Regions from separate parts of the Streptomyces xingningensis genome, predicted to be linked through region 1. Evidence: riboswitches for the same ligand, from Rfam matches in the RefSeq annotation. Region 1 holds a riboswitch; the other holds the start of a gene.
The links. Region 1 has a riboswitch for cobalamin ahead of nicT (Nickel transporter NicT). Riboswitches for the same ligand answer to the same signal wherever they lie in the genome.
Positions count from the first base shown of each region.

Region 2: another riboswitch for cobalamin. It lies ahead of ABCR83_RS21000 (ribonucleoside-diphosphate reductase subunit alpha); the one in region 1 lies ahead of nicT (Nickel transporter NicT).

Region 1 is NZ_JBDJPF010000011.1:2,824-11,891, forward strand. It holds gene ABCR83_RS08340 (radical SAM protein) at 1-520, shown strand, start outside; gene ABCR83_RS08345 (dTMP kinase) at 577-1,161, shown strand; gene ABCR83_RS08350 (hypothetical protein) at 1,154-1,654, shown strand; gene ABCR83_RS08355 (STM4013/SEN3800 family hydrolase) at 1,651-2,442, shown strand; gene ABCR83_RS08360 (NUDIX hydrolase) at 2,467-2,901, shown strand; gene ABCR83_RS08365 (sporulation protein) at 3,099-4,028, shown strand; gene ABCR83_RS08370 (zinc ribbon domain-containing protein) at 4,149-4,808, shown strand; gene ABCR83_RS08375 (NAD-dependent epimerase/dehydratase family protein) at 4,818-5,876, opposite strand; gene nicT (Nickel transporter NicT) at 5,961-7,064, opposite strand; cobalamin riboswitch at 7,094-7,308, opposite strand; gene ABCR83_RS08385 (APC family permease) at 7,581-9,068, shown strand, end outside.
Region 2 is NZ_JBDJPF010000041.1:10,287-19,354, forward strand. It holds gene ABCR83_RS20970 (HD-GYP domain-containing protein) at 1-854, shown strand, start outside; gene ABCR83_RS20975 (tetratricopeptide repeat protein) at 1,176-2,162, shown strand; gene def (peptide deformylase) at 2,252-2,881, shown strand; gene ABCR83_RS20985 (YciI family protein) at 2,896-3,249, opposite strand; gene ABCR83_RS20990 (hypothetical protein) at 3,522-3,836, shown strand; gene ABCR83_RS20995 (ribonucleotide-diphosphate reductase subunit beta) at 3,889-4,902, opposite strand; gene ABCR83_RS21000 (ribonucleoside-diphosphate reductase subunit alpha) at 4,902-7,301, opposite strand; adenosylcobalamin-variant (AdoCbl-variant) riboswitch at 7,472-7,569, opposite strand; gene ABCR83_RS21005 (PhzF family phenazine biosynthesis protein) at 7,838-8,533, shown strand; gene ABCR83_RS21010 (CopG family transcriptional regulator) at 8,551-8,814, shown strand; gene ABCR83_RS21015 (DNA-binding protein) at 8,811-9,068, shown strand, end outside.

The DNA.
Region 1 (9,068 bases):
CGACGCCGCCCGCGAGATCTTCGACCGGGTGGAGCTCAACTGCCTGCTGCTCAGGGACAACGCGCACGAGATCCGCTCGATCCTGGACTTTGCCCTGAACCGGCGGATGCCCGTGCAGTTCATCGAGCTGGTCGGCACCGACTTCAACGAAGGCCACGCGGATTCCGCTGTATCGGCCGACGGCATCGTGGCCTACTTACGGACCCTGGCCGCCCAGGAGCACATCGAGGTAGCCGGGGTCGGCCAAGGACGGCGCGTCTTCCGGGTCGATGGCATCGAGATCGACGTGATCCACCGCGATCTGGGCCGCTACCACGTCGGCCAGTGCGGCACCTGCCCCCTGCGGCCCAAGTGCGTCGAGGGGTTCTGGGCCCTGCGCGTCGACCACGACGGCGGCCTCCAGCCCTGCCTGCTCCGCCAGGACCTCCGCATGGACCTCAAGGACCACTTGGCCGTCCCGGACCAACTGGCCGCCGCCGTAGCCGGCCACATCGCCGCCTTCACCGAGGGGACGCTATGAGCCTGCCGCCCACATACGCGCCCGTCCCGTCCGATCGCGCGCGAGGGGCCTTCACCGTGTTCGAGGGTCTGTCCGGCGTCGGGAAGACCACCATCAGCGAGGCCATCGCCACCCGGCAGGCCGCCGGGAGCCTGCACACCCTCCCGTTCCCGCACTCCGACTGGGCCCCGCTGATCAACAAACAGCTGCGGCCCCTGCCCCAGTTCGCGTTCTACCTCTCCGGGCTCCTGCACGCCTCCGACACGATCCGCAAGTACCGCCGGCACGGCCCCGTCGTCGCCGACCGATACGTCTCCTCCGTGGCCGCCTGTCACGCCGCCGTCCACGGCATCCCCCTGGACGAGGTCACACGGCTCCTGGAGCCCTACCGGCCCTACCTGGAGACCCCGGACCAGACCTTCTACTTGCGCTGTTGCGAGGAGGAGCTGCGGCGGCGCCTCGCGGCCAAGGAGAGGCAAGGCAAGCTCACCGCCGACGACTCCGAGCTGTTCACCGTCCCCGGTCGCCTCACGCGGCTCGTGGCCAACTTCGACGCGGTCGCCGAAGCGGACCCCACCGCCATTGTCCTGGACACAGACGGCAAGAACCCCGACGAGCTCGCCGACTGGATCACCGAACGCATGAGGGCCCGTCATGCTTAACCCGATCGACACCGAGAAGGTCATCCGCGACGGTGCCGCCTGCGGCCAGTACCCGGGCGAGATCCACGAAGGCGTCGGCTGGTGGGTCGGTGCCTGCCTCGCCGTCGTCACCCACGCGACCCGCATCGCGGTCGCCCACGACGGCCACGCCACCAGTGCTTTGTTCCATCGTCGCCTGTGCCGGGGCGCGATGAACGCGCAGCACTACGCGTGCACCGTCATGGACCTGCACGTCGCCGACGAGCACGACCTGACGGCCGCCATGAAGGAGCTGGGCGGAGTGCCCGGCGCCCTCATCACCGCCACGCCCGACGGAGGCGCCGAGACCGTTCGCATCGCCGTCTACGACCGCCATGGCGAACTGCTCGGCGAGGATGCGGGCTTGGCCCGCATCCGCCAGATGATCGCCGACGATCACGTGCCCATCCCCGTCAACGACCAGGCCCGAGGCCACGTCGAGGACTACGTACTGCCGGAAAGAGCCAGCCAGTGATCAACGCCGCCGAGATCATCACCACCGGCACGAACATCCTGTTCGTCACCCTTGACTCCCTGCGGTACGACGTCGCCCGTACCGCCTACGACATGGGCCGCACTCCGCACCTGGCCGCGCTCCTGCCTCGTGGCGGATGGGAGCGACGGCACACCCCCGGATCGTTCACGCTCCCTGCGCACATGGCGTTTTTCTCCGGGTTCCTGCCCAAGTTCCCGAGGCCCGAACAGCCGCCCCGCCTGTGGGAGTGCCGACCGCCCGCGTTCAAGACGGTGCCACCCGAGACGTTCATGTTCGACGCCCCCAACCTCCTGGCCGGGCTCGGGCAGCACGGCTACCGCACGGTGTGCATCGGCGGCGTCACATATTTCTCCCGTGAGACGCCGCTGGGCAGCGTGCTGCCCGAGCTGTTCGACGAGGACTACTGGCGGCCGGAGTTCTGCTCACCCGAGATCGACTCCACCCGCTATCAGGTGGACCACGCCCTCGAGGTCACCGACAAACACTCGGACCGGCCGCTGTTCCTGTTCCTCAACGTCTCCGCCACCCACGTCCCCCACGGCCACTACACCGGCCAGAGCGCCGACACCGTGAAGTCGCAGCGGGCCGCGCTGGCTTACGCCGACGAACACCTCGGCCGCCTGGCCACCACTCTGACGGCGAAGGCTCCGTGGCTGGTCATCATGTGCGCCGACCACGGCGACGCCTACGGAGACGACGGGTACCAGGGCCGGGGCATCGCCCACCCTGTCGTGATGAATGTTCCGTATGCGGCCACGGTGCTCTGAGGGCCGTCGCTAGGCTCGCTCGGCATGAGCGATGAGGTTCAAGGACGAGGCCCGGCCCGTGACGCCGCCGTGGTGGTGGCCCGCGACGACCAGGGCCTCGTCGCCATTCTGACCGCCGGCTTCCCCCGCCACGGTGGCGAGTACCTGTTCCTGCCCGGCGGACGCCGCGAAGACGGCGAGACACCCGAGGAATGCGCCCGGCGCGAGCTGATGGAAGAAGCCGGAATCACCGCGACCCGGTGGCGGCCTCTGGGAGCCTACGCCATCACGCTGGAGTCCACTGCCCGGGTGCACCTGTACGAAGCACGCGACCTGACGCTCGGCCCCCAGCAACTCACACCCACCGAAGAGGACTTCAAGCTGTCGTGGTGGCCCATGGCAGACGCCATCGATGCAGCAGCCCAGGGTCGGTTCCTTCTCCCTGCGGGTCCTCTCGCTCTTCTGCTCGCCAACCAGTGACCGGACCGCGGAGCGGACCTGGGGTTGGATTTCCCCAGGGAACCCGCCGATGCCGTCCGCGTCGCCACTTCGTTCTGGAGCAGTGTGAACCGCCGCGACTTCCTGACCGGATCAGCTTCGCGCTCTCCGCGTTCACCACCCCCGTCACCCGCTGGCTCGTCACCCCCGCCGACGACACCGCCCATCACCGGGGTGGGATGCGGGTCGGCCGCCTGGACCTGGACGAGCTGCGGAACGCTGCCGGCGAGGCCCGCCGCTGGGACTCCAAATACGGGGGCGGGAACTGGCGGGCCAGCTCCGTCACCACCTGCCTGGAACAGCAGGCCGTCCCGCTGTTGCAGGGCTCGTTCTCCGACGAGGTCGGCCGTGAGTTGTTCTCCGTCACCTCCGAACTTTCCCGGCTGGCCGGCTGGACGGCCTTCGACGTCGGGCAACATGAGGTGGCCCAGCGGCACTTCATCCAGGCCCTCCGCCTCGCCCGCGCGGGCGGGGACGTCCAGCTCGGCTGCTATGTGCTGACGACCATGGCCATGCAGGCCCTTATGCGCGGGTTCGCCGAGGAAGCCATCGACATGGCCCAGGGCGCCTTCGAACGCGCCAAGCACGACGCGGTGCCACGGGTGCTGGCCTTCACCAAGCTCATCGAAGCCCGCGCTCACGCGCGGACCGGAGACGAGCGGACCGCCTCCCGGGCCCTGGCCGCCTCCGAAAACCTCCTTGAGCGGACCCGCGAGGACAGCGGCGACGAGCCGGGATGGATCGACTTCTATCACCACGCGCGACTGTCCGCCGATGCCGCCGAGGTCTTCCGGGACCTGAAGAACCCCCAGGCCGCCCTCGCCTGGAACCAGCAGGCCGTCACCATGCAGCCCGGGGTCTTCACCCGCTCCGTCGGGATGCGGCTGGCGATCGTGGGGACCGCCCATCTCCAGGCCCGCGACCTCGACCACGGCCTGGAGCTGGGCAACCGCTCCGTCGACATCCTCGCCCGTGTGAAGTCGGCCCGCGCGCTGGATTACGTGCGCGAGTTCAACGCCGCCCTTGCCCCCTGGCGGCGCGAGCCGACTGTCCGCGAGTTCATCCACCGGACCCGCAAGGACCTCAACTGCACATCCCCCACGCCATGATGAGTGCCCATCACCGGAGCGAGACAAGGAGACGCTGCGCGCAGAACCGGCCGCCCGGTGAGCGGCGTCCATCCAGCGGAGAGAGCTGGAGAGCGAAGTCCGATCCACGGGGGGCATGTGGTGAGCAATGAGATCTACTTCGCCGGCAACTACCGGGACCTGTGCCAACAGCACGGCACCGCAGCGGGGTTCCAGTTCGAGTTCTACTGCTCGCGCTGTCATGACACTTGGCGCTCCCCCTTCGAGCCCTACCGGGGCGGTCGGCTGGCCGGCTGGCTCGGCAAGGGCATCGGGGCGGCGTCCGGGCTGCTGGGAAAGGTGGTGAGCGAGGTGTCCACCGCCGCCGACGGGCTGGCCGGGTCCGCGTGGGGCAGTGCCCGCGACGCCGCCTTCCAGCGAGCCATCGGCGCGGCCGAGGGACACTTCAACCGCTGTGCGCGCTGCGCCTCGTATGTCTGCGGCCGCTGCTGGAACTCCGGGCAGGGGCTCTGTCTGCACTGCGCCCCCGATACCGCGGGCGAGATGATGGCGGCCCGGCAGCAGGGGCTCAACGACCAGGTGGCGCGGCGCGCCTATGACGAGGGGCAGCGGCGGGGGGAGGAGCAGGATGCGCTGACTCCCCGGCAGTTGGTCTGCCCTCGGTGCCGTGCCGAGACGCATGGCGGGCGGTTCTGTCCGGGCTGTGGCCACCAGTTGGCGCAGCAGGCGGTGTGCGCCGGGTGCCGGGCGCCGCTGCTGGACGGGGCGGCCTTCTGCTCCGGCTGCGGGCAGCGGCAGTAGCCCGCGGGCCTACGCCGGACGGCCACGTTGTGGCGTGTGCGCGAACTCGGCCATGCCCGTGCTGAATTCGGTCTCGGGGCGCCAGCCCAGTTCCCGGCGCAGCCGCCCTGAGTCGGCGGTGATGTGGCGGACGTCGCCGAGGCGGTACTCCCCCGTCACCACGGGTGCGGGTCCGCCGTGGGCGGTGGCCAGGGCGGTGGCCATCTCGGCGATGGTGTGCGGGTCGCCGCTGCCGCAGTTGTACGGGCGCAGGGTGCCCGGTGCGCGGTCGGGGAGCGCCTCCAGGGCGAGCGCGTTCGCGGTGGCCACGTCGCGTACCTGGATGAAGTCCCGGCGCTGGCCGCCGTCTTCGAAGACGCGCGGGGCCTCGCCGCGCGCGAGGGAGGAGCGGAAGAAGGAGGCGACGCCCGCGTAGGGGGTGTCGCGGGGCATTCCGGGGCCGTAGACATTGTGGTAGCGCAGCGACACGGCGCGGCCGCCGGTGGCGCGGGCCCAGGCGGCGACCAGGTGTTCCTGGGCCAGCTTGGTGGCGGCGTAGACATTGCGGGGGTCGGCCGGTGCGTCCTCGTCGACCAGGCCGGGGGCCAACTCCCTGGCGCAGTGCGGGCAGAGTGGTTCGAAGCGGCCCGCCGACAGGTCGGTGGCGGTGCGCGGGCCGGGGCGTACCGGGCCGTGGGCGGGGCACTGGTAGTGGCCCTCGCCGTAGATGACCATCGAGCCGGCCAGGACGAGGGAGCGTACGCCCGTCTCGGCCATGGCGGCGAGCAGGACGGCCGTGCCGAGGTCATTGCAGCCCACATAGGCGGGCGCGTCGGCGAAGTCCTTGCCGAGGCCGACCATGGCGGCCTGGTGGCAGACGGCGTCGATGCCGCGCAGGGCGCGGGTGAGGGCCGCCTGGTCGCGGAGGTCGGCGTCGATCCACTCGACGCCCTGGGGGCGGGGTGGTGCCTGTGGGTGGGCGGTGGGCAGGAGCGCGTCGAGGACGACGGGCTCCTGCCCTTGTGCGGTGAGGGTGTCGGTGATGTGCGAGCCGATGAAGCCCGCGCCTCCGGTGACGAGTACGCGCATGGGGCCGACGTTAGGGGCCGGGCCGCCGGTGTGGTGGGTCGCGCGGGGTCATGTCACCGGTCCGTAAGACCCGTCGGCTTCCCGTCAGCTCTCGGCGGCGCGGGCCGCCCAGCGTTGTTCGACCTTGGCGAAGCGCCAGTAGGCGAGGGCGAGGGCCCACACCACCACGAACAGGCCGACGATGACAAAGCCGACGTTGTCCAGGTCGAGCGAGGAGATCCAGCCGGTGACCGGGTCCGTCAGGTCGAGCTTCTCGTGCAGGACGCCGACGAGTTCGATGGTGCCGATGAGGAAGGCGACGGCGATCGACAGGCCGGTGATGGTGAGGTTGTAGTAGACCTTGCGGACGGGGTTGGAGAACGCCCACTGGTAGGCGAAGTTCATAAAGGTGCCGTCGAGGGTGTCGAACAGGCTCATCCCGGCGGCGAACAGCAGGGGCAGGCACAGGATCGCGTACCAGGGCAGTCCGGCGGCGGCGCCGCTGCCGGCCATCACCATCAGGGTGACCTCGGTGGCGGTGTCGAAGCCGAGGCCGAAGAGGAAGCCCAGCGGGTACATCTGGCCGGGGCGGGTGATGGAGCGGGTGAAGCGGCCGAGGATGCGGTTCATGAAGCCCCGTGAATCCAGCTGCTGTTCAAGCTCGGCCTCGTTGTAGCGGCCCTCGCGCATGGCGCGGAAGATGCGCAGGATGCCGGCGAGGGCGATGAGGTTGAGTGCGGCGATGAGGTAGAGGAAGCCGCCGGAGACGGAGGTGCCGACCACCCCGAGGGTCTGGTGGGTGGTGGAGTTCTCGTCCATCAGCTTCCCGGCCAGCTGGGTTCCGCCGACGACCAGGGCGGCCATGGCGATGACGACGCTGGAGTGGCCGAGCGCGAACCAGAAGCCGACCGAGACCGGGCGTTTGCCGTCGGCCATCAGCTTGCGGGTGGTGTTGTCGATGGCGGCTATGTGGTCGGCGTCGAAGGCGTGCCGCATGCCGAGGGTGTAGGCGGTGACGCCGAGTCCGATGCCGTAGACATCGGAACCCACCTTGTAGTGGTTGGGGACGATGAGCAGGAAGAGCACGCCGAAGGCGAGGACATGCAGGGCGGCTATGACGGCCAGCAGGCCGGCGGTTCGTACGGTGTCCTCGCGGCGCCAGTGGAAGGCGGGGGCCGTACTGCCGGGGGTATCGGTGGACAGGGTCATCTGCGGATCACGCTCCAGCACCTCGTGGATCGATTCGAGATGCCGTGGCCGGTCTCCTGGCTTACGGGTTCCTTCGCACTCGTCCCTGCCTTCCCGGCAGCCGGCTGCGGCCAGTGGCTCCATGCGCCCCGGGCGCGTGGAACGGGACGGTGACTCCCCGATCACAGTGGCGAGGGCCGCTCCGGACTCGGACCCGCGAGGGCCTGCACCGGTCTTCCCGAACACCACGGCCGGGCCACTTTAGCGTTTCGATCACGGAGGCGTGGCTGAAACGTGGCGATTGTCATGTTCCGCTTAAGGAGGGTTCGGGCAACCGGCACACAGTTGACGCATAGATCTTGACGCCCGCCCGGCCACGCGGCCAGAGTCACCGGCACCCCACAGGCGAACTCCAGTGCGCTGTTCGGGCGGTGACCGGACATTCGCGCTGCTCAACCCCGTCCATGTGATGGACGCGTCAGGCAAGCCGGTGCTACGAGTGCGAGTGCAGCAGACGACGAGGAGAGGTTGACCGCCATGGCAGATCCGGACAACGAGCCCGAGCGGCAAGTCGGATTCGTCCGCCGCATCGGTCTCTTCCAGGGCGTCGCCATCAACATGAGCCAGATGTGCGGCATAGGACCCTTTGTCACCATCCCGGCCATGGTGGTCGCCTTCGGCGGGCCGCATGCCGTCATCGGCTTTATCGCCGGTGCCGTTCTGGCCTTGGCCGACGGGCTGATCTGGGCCGAGCTGGGCGCCTCGCTGCCCCGTGCGGGCGGCAGTTACGTCTATCTGCGGCAGGCGTTCCAGTACCGCACCGGCAAGCTGATGCCGTTTCTGTTCGTCTGGTCGGCGATGCTCTACTTCCCGCTCGCCATGTCCACCGGGGTCGTCGCCTTTGTGCAGTATCTCGGCTATCTCTGGCCGGATATGACACAGATTCAGGGAGATCTCACCGGGCTCGGCGTCCTGGTGCTGGTGATCGCCCTGCTGTGGGGGCGGGTGGAGAATCTCGCGCGGATCACCGTCGTCATGTGGTGCGTGATGGTCGCGGCGGTCGCCCTGGTCGTCGTCGCCTCCTTCACCCACTTCAGCGCCCACCAGGCGTTCCACTACCCCGCGCACGCCTTCGACCTGACCACCAGCGGCTTCTGGATCGGCTTCGCCGCGGGGCTCACCATCGGCTTCTACGACTATGGGGGCTACAACACCACTTCCTACATGGGCGCCGAGATCAAGGACCCGGGGCGCGTCCTGCCGCGCACCATCATCTATTCCATCCTCGGCATCATGGTCATGTACCTGCTGCTGCAGATCGGCACCCTGGGCGTCGTCGACTGGAAGGACATGCTCGACAAGGACAACCCGGCCTCCTCCTCGGTCGCCTCCGTGGTGCTGGAGAAGACCTGGGGCAAGGGCGCCGCGGACGTCGCGACCGTACTGATCCTGATCACGGCCTTCGCCTCGATGTTCACCGGTCTGCTGGGCGGCTCGCGGATCCCCTTCGACGCCGCCCGGGAGCGGGTGTTCTTCCGCCAGTTCGCGGTTCTGCACCCGCGTCACCGCTTCCCCGTGCTGGGGCTGCTGGCCATGGGAGTGATGAGCGCGGTGGGCTTCCTCATCGGCCGTTACACCGATCTGCAGACCCTCATCCAGCTGCTGATCACCGTGATGGTGCTGGTGCAGGGCTTCGCCCAGGTCGCGGCCGCGACCGTACTGCGCCGCCGCCAGCCCACCCTGCGACGCCCCTACCGCATGTGGCTCTATCCGCTGCCCAGCGTGGTGGCGCTCGTGGGCTGGCTGGTCATCTACGGCTACGCGGACAAAAGCTCGCCGGGCAGGCACCCCATCGAATGGTCGCTCGCCTGGGTGGGGGCCGGGCTCCTGGCGTTTGTGCTGTGGGCGCGCCACGAGAAGACCTGGCCGTTCGGGCCCCGTGATATCGACGAGGAGCATCTGCGCACCGTCACCCCGGACACGGACCCGGACGCCGACCCCGGCCCGGTGCAGCCCGCGCCGGTC
Region 2 (9,068 bases), on a different contig from region 1:
CGCTCTGCTGCCGCCCGCTGCACCACCCCGGCACGCTCCTCGGCCCACCCGGCCACCGCCCGTACCTCGCACCGCTGTTGCTGCTCCTGCTCGCCCTCACCGTGCTGTCCGACGCGGTGCTCGCCGCCGCGCTCCACCACGCCCGCACCCACGAGCGGTACGGCCCGGCGCTGCGCGCGGAACTGCGCGCGCTGGCCGGCACCGGCCCGGCCGTCTGCGCCACCGCCGTGGTGGCGGCGCTGGCGCCCGCCGTCGCCGGGCTCTGGGCGCTGCCGCTGTGCGGTCTGCCGCTGCTGGCCGTCCAGCTCACCGCGGGCCGCTCCGAAGCCCTGCGCGCCACCTGCCGGCAGACCGCCGGTTCCCTCGCCCGCGCCACGGAGCTGGCCGGCTGCACCCCCGCCGGTCACGCGCGGCGCGTAGCCGGTCTCAGCCGGGCCGTCGGCCGGGAGCTCGGCCTGTCGGAGGCCGAGCTCACCATGGTCGAGTACGCGGCGCTGATGCATGACGTAGGGCGGCTCTCACTGCCCGATCCGGTGCCCGCCGGGCAGCTGCCCCCCGAGGACCGGCGGCGCATCGCCCGGCTGGGCGGGGCCGTGGTGCGCCGGACCGGGGTCCCGGCCGAGGTCGCGCACGCCGTGGAGCGCCAGGCGGACCCCTATCGGGAGCAGCCCCTGGTGGCCCGCATCGTGCGCACCGCCGACGCCTATGACGACCTCGCGGGCACCGGCGCGTGCGGGCGGCGGCATGCGCTGGAGCGGCTGCGACGGGCCACCGCCCACGACCACGAGCCCCGGGTGGTGGAGGCGCTCGCGAGGGTGCTCGCACGTGGTGAGCCGGTGCTTCCGGACCGGTGAGCCGCCATGGAAAGCCCGAGTAGCACGACTAACCCACGGGTAATGAGCGGGCGTCCGAAGGGGCATGGTTGGATGCGAAGAGACGCCGTAAAAGGCGAGTGACGAAGAGCATGGTGAGTAAGCGAGATCGGGGGGTGTCGTGCACGCCGTCGTCGGCAAGGAGACGTGGTGGGTGCCGCTCCCCGCAGCGGCGACCCGGTTCACGGGCCGGGTCGCGAGAGATGAGGCGTGGCCGGCCGCCGTCAGGGAGGACGGCACCGGTCACCTGGGCCATCCGGCGTGGGTGCACGCGGGACGTCGAGAAGGCAGCAGGCGAACATCGTGAGGATCTTCGGCAGGGTACGGCACCGGCCTTCCGCCTCGTGGCGGCAGGCCACCGACCGTGCCTTCACTCTCATCGGCGACGGCCGGTACGAGGACGCCGGCGCGCTGCTGACGCGCGCCGCGGACATGGAGCCCTGGCTGTCCGAGTCGTGGTTCAACCTCGCGCTGCTGCACAAGTTCCGGCACGACTGGGAGCAGGCCCGCGCCGCCGGCCTGCGGGCCGTGGCGCTGCTGGACCGCGAGGCGGGCGCCCCCGACTGGTGGAACGTGGGCATCGCCGCCACCGCCCTCCAGGACTGGCCGCTGGCCCGCCGCGCCTGGCAGGCGTATGGGCTGCGGGTGCCCGGCGAGGGCAGCCCGGCCGGTGAGCCGGTCGGCATGGAGCTGGGCAGCGCGGCCGTGCGGCTCTCGCCCGAGGGCGAGGCCGAGGTCGTCTGGGGCCGCAGACTCGACCCGGCGCGGATGGAGGTGCTCTCCATCCCGCTGCCCTCCTCCGGCCGCCGCTGGGGCGAGGTGGTGCTGCACGACGGCGTCCCGCACGGCGAGCGGGTGACCGCGGCCGGGCCCTCCTACCCGGTCTTCGACGAGATCGAACTGTGGGCCCCCTCGCCCGTGCCCACCTGGGTCGTCCTCCTGGAGGCCGCCACCGAGGCGGACCGGGACGCCCTGGAGCGGCTGGCGGCCGACGCGGGCTTCGCCGCGGAGGACTGGTCCTCCTCGGTGCGGCTGCTGTGCCGCACCTGCTCGGAGAGCCGGATGCCCAGCGACGAGGGCGACGGCGAGCACCTGGACCCCCATGACCACAGCGAGCCCGGCCACCCCGGCCCGCTCGGCCACCGCACGGCGGGCTCGGGCCTGCTGTGGGTGCCCGAGCGCGAGTGCGGGATCGCGGCGCCCGCCGGGCTGGTGCGAGGGCTGCTGGACGGCTGGGTCGCCGACAGCCCCGACACCCGTGAGTGGCGCGATCTGGAAGAGGTCTGCTGAGCGCCGGGCCGTCCCTTTACCCTGTATGGGGCCCAGTGGATTCAGGGCAAGATAATGCTTTCGGGTTGTGAGAGAGGCATACGGCGGCCATGGCGCAGCAAGAGACTGAGCAGCCGGTGAACGACGAGTTCATCGACGACGTGACGGACGGCGAAGGGCGCGAGCTCGCGCACCGGGAGCGCGGCACCTCCCGTCCCATCACCGTCTACGGCAACCCGGTGCTGCACAGGGAGTGTCAGGACGTCACCGAGTTCGACGCCGGCCTGGCGCAGCTCATCGACGACATGTTCGCCAGCCAGCGCGCCGCCGAGGGCGTGGGCCTGGCCGCCAACCAGATCGGCGTCGACCGGAAGGTCTTTGTCTACGACTGCCAGGACGACGAGGGCGTCCGCCATGTCGGCCATGTCTGCAACCCGGTCCTGGACGAACTCCCCGCCGAGCAGCGGGTGCTGGACGACTCCAACGAGGGCTGCCTGTCGGTGCCGACCGCCTACGCTTCCCTCGCCCGCCCCGACTACGCGGTCGTGCGGGGCCAGGACATGCACGGCAACCCGGTCGCGGTGCGGGGCACGGGCTACTTCGCTCGCTGCCTCCAGCACGAGACCGACCACCTCTACGGCTACCTCTACATCGACCGTCTCTCCAAGCGCGACCGCAAGGACGCGCTGAAGCAGATGGCAGAGGGCACCCCGCGCTACCCGGTCGTCGAGAACGACTGACGGACTGGTCCCGGTCAGGCGGGGAAGTCGGACGGCTCGAAGACCGGGCGGAGTTCGACGACCCCGTCCCGGAAGGGGATGCGCGTGGCCCACTCCCGGGCCTCGTCCATCGTCCCGACCTGGATGATCCAGTAGCCGGACACCAGGTCCTCGGTCTCGGGGAACGGCCCGTCGATCACGCTTGGCGTCCCGCCCGCGAACACCACGCGCGCGCCCTGGGACGAGGCCCGCAGCCCGTCGGCCGCCAGCAGCACTCCGGCCTTCACCAGGGTGTCGTTGTACTTCCCCATCTCGGCGATCTGTTCCTTGGACGGCAGCACGCCGGCCTCGGACTCCTCGGTCGCCATGACGATCATCATCACTCGCATCACACGTCTCCTTGCCTGCAGCGGAAGGGTGAGACCGCCCGGTCCCACCCTTCACCCCCGCGCTGGACGGAAGCTCTCTGGAACGACGTGTCGCGCGTTTTTCACCAGCACCGGCAGTGCGCCCGAGGGGCAGTGGGTTTCCAGGAACTGCTTGTGCCTCAATTTGATACGACAGTACGGTAGTTGGCATACGTGCCGCATGGTAGTGGCGTGACGTAGGGGTCGGGATCTGTCCTGAAGGCTCTTCAGGGAGCTGCGGCTGGCTGAGTGTCGTGGCGGCTTCGGACCCTCAGCTTGCGGCTGATATGGAGGACGAAAGGAGAGCGTCGGACAGCGCAGCCGGAACCAAGAAGTCCCTTCCCGAGCAACTGGTGGACGAGCGGCGTTCTCTCGACTCGCGGCTCGAGTCGGCACGACGGAGCTTGGAGAGGCTGTTGGCCCTGGGAGAGGAATCGGGGACCTTGCACCCCATGGGATCCCACGAGGAGTGGACGAAGCTCCACACAAGAGCCATCGAGTTGCAGAACATCCTCTACAACCATGCCCCGGTGGATCCCTCGGAAGAGGAAGAAGACGAAGAGGAATGAACAGGCAGCCCCGCCGCCGGAACCGATTCCGGCGGCGGGGCGAGGGAACGGGCTAGAACTCGTCGTCGAACGAGACCGAACCTTCCACCGCGACCTGGTACGCGGACGCCCGCCGCTCGAAGAAGTTGGTCAGCTCCTGCACATTCTGCAGCTCCATGAAGGAGAACGGGTTCTCCGAGCCATAGACCGGAGCGAAGCCCAGCCGCTGCAGCCGCTGGTCGGCCACGCACTGCAGATACTCGCGCATCGACTCGGTGTTCATGCCCGGCAGCCCGTCCCCGCACAGGTCGCGGCCGAACTGCAGCTCCGCCTCGACCGCCTCCTTCAGCATGTCGGTGACCTGCTGTTGGAGCTCGTCGTCAAAGAGTTCGGGCTCCTCCCGGCGGACGGTGTCCACCACCTCGAACGCGAAGTTCATGTGCATGGTCTCGTCGCGGAACACCCAGTTGGTGCCGGTCGCCAGACCGTGCAGCAGGCCCCGCGAGCGGAACCAGTAGACATAGGCGAACGCGCCGTAGAAGAACAGCCCCTCGATGCACGCCGCGAAGCAGATCAGGTTGAGCAGGAAGCGGCGGCGGTCGGCCTTGGTCTCCAGCCGGTCGATCTTCTCTACCGAATCCATCCACTTGAAGCAGAACTGGGCCTTTTCCCGGATGGACGGGATGTTCTCCACGGCCGCGAAGGCGGCGGCGCGGTCGTCCGGGTCGGGGAGGTAGGTGTCCAGCAGCGTCAGATAGAACTGGACGTGCACGGCCTCCTCGAACAGCTGCCGCGACAAGTACAGCCGCGCCTCGGGGGAGTTGATGTGCTTGTACAGCGTCAGCACCAGGTTGTTGGCCACGATCGAGTCGCCCGTCGCGAAGAACGCGACCAGACGGCCGATCATGTGCTGCTCGCCCGGGGAGAGTTTGGCGAGGTCGGCCACGTCGGAGTGGAGGTCGACCTCCTCCACGGTCCAGGTGTTCTTGATCGCGTCACGGTAGCGGTCGTAGAAGTCCGGGTACCGCATCGGACGCAGCGTCAGCTCGAAGCCGGGGTCGAGCAGGTTCTTGTTCTCGGCACTCATTACTGGCAGGCCTCGCAGGACTCGGGGTTCTCAAGGGAGCAGGCGATGGCGTCCGCGTCGGGCGCGGCCTGCTGGACGGGGACGGGGGCGGCGGAGGAGGCTGACGAGGCCGCGCGGGCGATCCGGGTCGCCGGGCGCGAACGCAGGTAGTACGTCGTCTTGATGCCCTGCTTCCAGGCGTAGGCGTACATCGAGCTGAGCTTGCCGATGGTGGGCGAGGCCATGAAGAGGTTCAGCGACTGGCTCTGGTCCAGGTAGGGGGTACGGGCCGCGGCCATGTCGATCAGGGCGCGCTGCGGGATCTCCCAGGCGGTGCGGTAGAGATCGCGCACCTCCTGCGGGATCCAGTTCATCTCCTGGATCGAGCCGTTGGCGTCCGTCAGGGCGTCCCGCGTGGTGCGGTCCCAGACACCGAGCTTCTTCAGGTCCTCCACCAGGTAGGTGTTGACCTGGAGGAACTCGCCGCTGAGCGTCTCGCGCTTGAAGAGGTTGGAGACCTGCGGCTCGATGCACTCGTACACGCCCGCGATCGACGCGATGGTCGCCGTGGGAGCGATCGCCAGCAGCAGCGAGTTGCGCATGCCCACCGAGGCGATCCGGGTGCGCAGCGCCGCCCAGCGGTCCGCCCAGCGGGGCTCGGCGTTGGGGTAGTGGTCGGGGTGCAGCACTCCGCGCGCGGTCCGGGTCGCGGACCAGGCCGGGTGCGGGCCGTGCCGCTCGGCCAGGTCGGCGGAGGCCTCGTACGCGGCGAGCATGATGCGCTCGGAGATCCGGGTGGAGAGCGCCGTCGCCTCGGGCGAGTCGAAGGGCAGCCGCAGCCGGAAGAACACATCCTGCAGGCCCATCAGGCCCAGACCGACCGGCCGCCAGCGGGAGTTGGAGGCGCCCGCCTGCTCGGTCGGGTAGTAGTTGATGTCCACCACGCGGTCGAGGAAGGTCACGGCGGTACGGACGGTGCGGTCCAGCCGCTCCCAGTCCAGCTCGCCGCTGTCACCGAGATGCGCGGCGAGGTTGACCGAACCCAGGTTGCAGACCGCCGTCTCGCCGTCGTCCGTCACCTCGAGGATCTCCGTGCAGAGATTGGACGAGTGGACGACCCGGCCGGGCTCGGCGGTCTGGTTGGCGGTGCGGTTGGCGGCGTCCTTGAAGGTCATCCAGCCGTTGCCGGTCTGCGCGAGGGTGCGCATCATCCGCGCGTAGAGCACCCGCGCCGGGATGGACTTGACGGCCTTGCCCTCGGCCTCGTACTTCCGGTACGCGGTGTCGAACTCGGCACCGTAGAGGTCGACCAGGTCCGGCGCGTCCACCGGGGAGAACAGCGACCAGTCGGCGTCCGCCTCGACCCGGCGCATGAACTCGTCCGGGATCCAGTGCGCGATGTTGAGGTTGTGGGTGCGGCGGGCCTCTTCGCCCGTGTTGTCCCGCAGTTCCAGGAACTCCTCGAGGTCCGCGTGCCAGGTCTCCAGGTAGACACAGGCCGCGCCCTTGCGCCTGCCCCCCTGGTTGACGGCCGCGACGGAGGCGTCCAGTGTGCGCAGGAACGGCACGATGCCGTTGGAGTGCCCGTTGGTGCCCCGGATCAGCGAACCGCGTGAGCGGATGCGGGAGTACGACAGTCCGATGCCGCCCGCGTGCTTGGACAGCCGGGCCACCTGGTGGTAGCGGTCGTAGATCGAGTCCAGCTGGTCCAGCGGCGAGTCCAGCAGATAGCAGGAGGACATCTGCGGGTGCCTGGTGCCGGAGTTGAAGAGCGTGGGGGAGGAGGGCAGATAGGAGAGCGTGCTGGTCAGCCGGTACAGCTCGGCGACGTCCGCCAGTGCCCGCTCCGAGTGGTCCTCGGCCAGGCCACAGGCCACCCGCAGCAGGAAGTGCTGCGGGGTCTCGATCACATCGCGGGTGATCGGGTGCCGGAGCAGGTAACGGCTGTGCAGGGTGCGCAGCCCGAAGTAGCCGAAGCGGTCGTCGGCGCCTTCGGCCAGCGCGGAATCCACCAGCCCGTCGAGTCGCTCGGCGTGCGTCCGCACAAACTCCGCGGTCCCGTCCGCGATCAGGCCCTCGCGGTGCCCGACCGCGACCGAGGCGGAGAAGGAGGCCGCCCCCTGTCCGGCCGCCTCCTCGGCGATGGCGCGGGTGAGCAGCCGGGCGGCGAGCCGGGAGTACTCGGGCTCCTCCGCGATCAGCCCGGCCGCGGCCTCGGTGGCCAGCGACCGGAGTTCGGCCTCGTCGGAGCCGGGGTGCCGGCCGCGCAGCGCGGCGGCCGCGACCTTGCCGGGGTCGGTGGCGGGCAGATCGGCGGTGAGTTCGGTCAGGGTGCGCAGCAGCGCGGTCCCGGGACCGCCGGTCGCTTCCGACGTCGCTGGGACGGGACCTGACACCGGATCGGCGGGCGCGATGGTCACGTGTGGCTCTCCCTCGCTCGGCTGGGGGCCGGGCGGGTGCGCGCGACGGTCGCATACGGGCATGCCTGATCGCCTGACGGCATGCGCGCAGCGTCCCTCGGCCCAACCCGCGAGGCCCGGACGTATTCGACGCCCGACGGCCGGGCCGGAGCGGCTCGGACATGGGCGCGCCGTCGGCAGGTCCTCGGACTTCCGCATGCACAAATGCGCATACATTCACCGTTGCGGGACAGTTCTGGATTTTCACCGGATTCCCCTGCGGCGACAGCGAGGACGAGCATACATCTAGTGCCGGTGATCGCATGCGCCCCCACATCTAGTGCCGGGAACGCGATACTGCGCCCATGGGCGGGGCGTAGCGGGTGGCTTGGGCGGGCGCGGCCGGGGTGGGTGCCGCGGGGGCCTCACAGCCCCTCAGGGCCCCCAGGGCGCCTGCAAGGGCGCCCTGGGGGGCGGGCAACGCACCCGTCTTCCGAGGGGGTTGCCCGCCGGGTCCCCGGCGCGTGACCCTTGTCACGCGGTGGTTGAATCGGGCCATGGCCGATCACGAGGTGGTGCGGGTATTCGTCGGCCCGGAGGGCGCGGGCGGCAATCCGCTCGGTGTGGTGTACGACGGATCCGCCGTGCCCGGCCCGGCCGGGCGGCAGCGCCTGGCTGCCCAACTGGGGTTCAGCGAGACGGTGTTCATCGACGACCCGGACCGGGGCGAAATGGACATTTACCTGCCGAGTGCCCGTCTCGCCTTCGGCGGGCACCCGCTGATCGGTGCCGCCTGGCTGCTGCGGCAGCGGTACGGCCACGCCGTGCAGGTGCTCCGGCCGCCGGCCGGTGAGGTACCGGCCTGGGCCGAGGGCGACGTCACCTGGATCCGCGTCCGCGCCGAGTGGGCCTCCGGGCGGCGTACCCAACGGTTCGCCACGGCCGCCGAGGTGGACGCCCTGCCCGCCCCGCCGCCGGGCGAGGGCTGGCTCTACGCCTGGGCCTGGCTGGACGAGGCCGGGGGCGTCGTCCGGGCCCGGGGCTTTCCCCGGCGCGGGGACGACATCGTGGAGGACGAGGCGACGGGCGCCGCGGCGATCGTGCTGACCGCGCAGCTGGGGCGGTCGCTGGACATCCGTCAGGGGTCCGGCTCGCAGATCCTCACCCGGTTCGAGGGGGACGGCCTGGTGGCGGTCGGGGGACGGGTCGGCGATGCAGAACGCGCGCCTGACCGGCCGGATGTCGGAGTGTAAGAGGTAGCATAAGGAGCATGAGCGAGCCTACCCAAAAGTACTCGATCACCATGCCCCGGGACATCGCGGAAGCCGCCCGCGCCCGCAGCGGCCCCTCGGGGCTGTCCGCCTATGTTGCCGCTGCGGTCGCTCGTCAGATCGAGCGCGACAACCTCAACGAGCTCATCTCGGTAGCCGAAGCCGAGCACGGGCCCATCGGCGAAGAAGAGATCCAGGCCAAGCGCGACCAACTCCAGCGCGCCCGCGAGCGGCAGCGCCACTCGGAGACGGACGCGGCATGACGCGTTCTCCCGCCGTGCCGGGCGGCACCCTGGCTCTGGACAGCGAGGGCTTGGCGAAGGCGGTGCTGCGTGACCGTGACGTCACCGGCTGGCTCGCCCTGGCGCGCGCGGACGACATGCGCGTGATCACAAGTGCCGCCACCATCGTCGAGGTCGTCCACCCGAGGATCAAACGCCCGGCTCTGGAATGGGCGTTGTCCCGTATCGTCGTCGAGCCGGTCACGGAGCCCATCGCCCGTCACGCGACAGCACTG